One region of the Bacillus cereus group sp. Bce041 genome, then DNA from elsewhere that is predicted to be linked to it. Evidence: predicted binding sites of a transcription regulator. Region 1 holds the regulator's gene; the other holds the start of a gene.

Region 1 (2,215 bases):
AATTTCCTCAATCGGCACTTCTTTTTTCTCTCTTCCTACACTTAAATGACGATTTTTTAAATTTTTTTCTGGACGATAACCTTTTTCTACTGCACGTTGCATACCTCGTTTAATTTTCAAATTATGAATCTTTCTTTGATATTCTTCAACAATACCAATAATATCTAATACCATTGAATCAGAATCCGACAATTGTAATTCACCATTATGTGTATGCGTATATACTTTTATGCCTTCTTTATGTAAACAATGCATTAACGCGATCTTCGCATTTCCTCTACCAAGACGCGTTTCATCTTGTATAAGTAACACATCAATTTGTTCGTCTCGAATTGTATCCAACACCTCTAATATACCGTCACGTTCAATTGTATATCCACTAGCCTGCTCTTCAATCACCTTAGTAACATTCATTTGATAGCGCTCAGCTAAATGCAATAATTCATCTTTTTGACGTAATAATGATGTTTCTTGCGCTTCTTTCGTTGTACTCACACGTGCATAAATAATTGCATTCATTTTGAACCCCTCTTTCTCCCTATTATTTCCCTATAGTGTAACATAAATCCGTCATTTGTTCGAACTTATGTTTGTAGAATGTTTTTTCACATGTTATACTTATTAATAAGAAAAATGAAAGAAAACGAGGTGTTAGAAAACATGGAAAAGTTAACGAAACGCCAGCAAGACATTCTCGACTTTATTAAGCTAAAAGTACAAGAAAAAGGATATCCACCTTCCGTACGTGAAATTGGTCAAGCAGTCGGCCTCGCTTCTAGTTCTACAGTGCACGGACATTTATCACGATTAGAAGAAAAAGGATACATTCGACGCGATCCAACAAAACCACGTGCCATTGAAATTTTAGGTGAAGACCGAATGGATACGGAAACACAATCTGTTATTCAAGTTCCAATTGTCGGAAAAGTCACTGCTGGTTTACCAATTACAGCGGTCGAAAGCGTAGAAGAACACTTCCCACTTCCAGCTAGTATTGTTGCTGGAGCAGACCAAGTGTTCATGTTACGTATTTCTGGAGATAGTATGATTGAAGCTGGTATTTTCGATGGAGATTTAGTTGTTGTTCGCCAACAGCAGTCTGCATATAATGGTGAAATTGTAGTCGCTTTAACAGAGGATAACGAAGCAACAGTTAAACGTTTCTATAAAGAAAAAGACCATTTCCGTCTACAACCAGAAAACTCTTCATTAGAACCTATCATTTTAAAACAAGTGTCAGTTATCGGGAAAGTAATTGGCGTATATCGTGATTTACATTAAAAATAACAAAAAGAAGATAATTACCTTATTTATATACGGTAATTATCTTCTTTTTGTATTTTGATAGATTTCCATGCATTCTATTTCTTATTAACGAGTTTCAATCGTCACATCTCCCGCAGCCGTTTTACCGCTAATCTTTTTACTACCATTTCCAATTGTTACATTTTTATTTTCTTCATTAAAAATTGTTACATCTCCAGCAGCACTTTGCCCAGTAATTACCGCATCTTGTGGTTTTTCCGATAAAGTAATATCTATATCTCCCGCAGTTGAACTTGCTTCTAGATTATACTTAGAATCATGATCTTGAATATTTATTTCCCCACTTGTTGTTTTTGCGGTCACTTTCCCTAATACCTTCTTAAAGTTCACCTCACCAGCTTTTGTCGATCCCTCCACATTCTTAGCCGTTACTTGTTTCAACTCTACTTCTCCAGCAAGTGTTCTAACACTTACGCTATCACTTTTCACATCACTCATTTCGATTTGTCCAGCAGATGAATTTACTTTTATATCTTGGTAAGAGCGTTCGGGCACAAGGAGAGTCAATTTAGACGTTTGAAACCTAAAATTGTAAAAAGAAAAATCAAATGAAGCACCTTTTTCTCTTTCCCCAATAATTTTTAATGTGTCACCATCTTCTGCGATACGAATCTCTTGTTTACGTACATCTCCCGATTGCTTTACATAAAAAGAAGAGTCAGGAGATTTTTGGACAATAATATCCCCGGCATCTAACTTAACTTCTATATTTTTTAATGTTTCGTTTTTAATTACATTTTCTTTATCTCCTTTTTCAGCAGTTTGTACTGCTTTTTCATATGTTTGGGAAATTCCTATTACTCCAATAATGATACAAGCGATAGCGATTAAAAATAGTTTTTTCATCATTTACTCTCCTTTTATCATTTTGAAGTTCCATATTACATAT
Region 2 (2,215 bases), on a different contig from region 1:
GGCGATTGAAGCTGCGGAAGAACGTGCTGATATACTTATTTTTACAGGTGGATTAGGACCGACAAAAGATGATTTAACGAAAGAAACGATAGCTGCTAGTTTAGATGAAGAGCTTGTGTATGATGAAAAGGCATTAGCCTTAATAAGTAATTACTTTAAGCGTACAGGCCGTGAATTTACGGAGAATAATAAAAAGCAAGCGCTCGTTTTAAATGGAGCAACAGTATTTGCAAATGATCACGGTATGGCGCCGGGTATGGGGGTAAATAAGAACGGAAAAGTTTATATTTTATTACCAGGGCCGCCAAAAGAAATGAAACCAATGTATGTAAGTTACGTAGAGCCTTTTTTACGTAATTTTACAACAGGAGAAAACATTTATTCTCGTGTGCTTCGTTTCTTCGGTATTGGGGAGTCCCAATTAGAGGTGAAAGTTCAAGATTTAATTGATGGACAAACAAACCCAACAATTGCCCCATTAGCAAATGATGGAGAAGTGACATTACGTTTAACCGCTAAGCATCAAAATGTTAGCGAAGCGGAGAAACTAATTCAACATGTGGAAGATTTGATTTTAGAAAGAGTAGGAGAATTTTTCTGCGGATATGACCAAGAATTTTTGCATTATAAGGCAATCGAGTTATTGAAGAGAAAAGGGTTAACTTTAGCGTGTGCAGAAAGTTTAACAGGTGGTCTTTTTGGAAATCAAGTAACTGAAAACGCTGGTGTTTCTTCTGTGTTTAAAGGCGGTGTCATTTGTTATCATAATGATGTGAAGCAATCTGTTTTACGTGTGCCTGAAGAAGTGTTGCATACTGATGGTGCAGTTAGTAAAGAATGTGCTCGTTATCTTGCTGAAAATGTTAAGGATGTACTAAAAGCGGATATTGGAATTAGTTTCACTGGGGTAGCAGGACCAGATGCTTCAGAACAGAAAGAACCAGGAACAGTATTTGTTGGGCTTTCGATTAAGGATGAACCAACTGTAGTCTTTTCTCTTAATTTAAGCGGAAGTCGTCAACAAATTAGAGAACGAACAGCAAAATATGGATTTTATCATTTATATAAAAAGCTAGAAGAGATATAAGTTTCTTCTAGTTTTTTTACGGTTAAATTTAGATGTTATTTGATAGAAAATAAAAAATCGAATAAATGTTCGATTTTTGTTGGCAAATTGAATTGAAAATAGGTATAATAAGATTAGCAATTCAGTTAAGGAGGAATTTTGAATGAGTGATCGTCAAGCAGCGTTAGATATGGCGTTAAAACAAATAGAGAAGCAATTCGGTAAAGGTTCAATTATGAAATTAGGAGAACAAGCGGAGCGTAGAGTTTCTACGGTTTCTAGTGGTTCTTTAGCACTTGATGTGGCACTAGGGGTAGGCGGATATCCACGTGGCCGTATTATCGAAATTTACGGACCTGAAAGTTCAGGTAAAACGACAGTTTCATTACATGCAATTGCAGAAGTACAACGTCAAGGTGGACAAGCAGCATTCATCGATGCGGAGCACGCAATGGATCCTGTATATGCACAAAAATTAGGCGTTAACATAGATGAATTACTATTATCACAGCCTGATACAGGGGAGCAAGGATTAGAAATCGCGGAAGCACTTGTACGAAGTGGTGCGGTTGACATTATCGTAATTGACTCTGTAGCAGCTCTTGTACCGAAAGCAGAGATTGAAGGCGACATGGGTGACTCACACGTAGGTTTACAAGCACGTTTAATGTCACAAGCACTTCGTAAGCTTTCAGGAGCAATCAACAAATCAAAAACAATTGCAATCTTTATTAACCAAATTCGTGAAAAAGTTGGGGTTATGTTCGGAAACCCAGAAACAACTCCAGGTGGTCGTGCGTTGAAATTCTATTCAACTGTTCGTCTTGAAGTGCGTCGTGCGGAGCAATTAAAGCAAGGTAACGACATCGTTGGTAATAAAACAAAAGTAAAAGTAGTGAAAAATAAAGTAGCACCACCATTCCGTGTTGCTGAAGTTGATATTATGTACGGAGAAGGTATTTCAAGAGAAGGTGAAATCTTGGATATGGCTTCTGAGCTTGATATCGTTCAAAAGAGCGGTGCTTGGTATTCTTATAATGAAGAACGCCTAGGACAAGGTCGTGAAAATTCGAAGCAGTTCTTAAAAGAAAATACAGATTTAAGAGAAGAAATTGCTTTCTTTATTCGTGAGCATCACGGAATTAGTGA

What was found. Region 1 encodes LexA, which represses DNA repair genes until DNA is damaged. Its sites were predicted from a motif close to CGAACATATGTTCG; they were not measured.
Region 2: the regulator LexA is predicted to act here: its motif matches at 1,146-1,159, upstream of recA (recombinase RecA).

What each region holds. Positions count from the first base shown of each region.
Region 1 is NZ_JBQXON010000011.1:158,289-160,503, forward strand. Features, by position in the region: gene ACUN13_RS25430 (YneB family resolvase-like protein) at 1-519, opposite strand, end outside; gene lexA (transcriptional repressor LexA) at 661-1,281, shown strand; gene ACUN13_RS25440 (DUF4097 family beta strand repeat-containing protein) at 1,372-2,175, opposite strand; gene ACUN13_RS25445 (DUF1700 domain-containing protein) at 2,176-2,215, opposite strand, start outside.
Region 2 is NZ_JBQXON010000001.1:73,307-75,521, reverse strand. Features, by position in the region: gene ACUN13_RS00340 (competence/damage-inducible protein A) at 1-1,087, shown strand, start outside; gene recA (recombinase RecA) at 1,230-2,215, shown strand, end outside.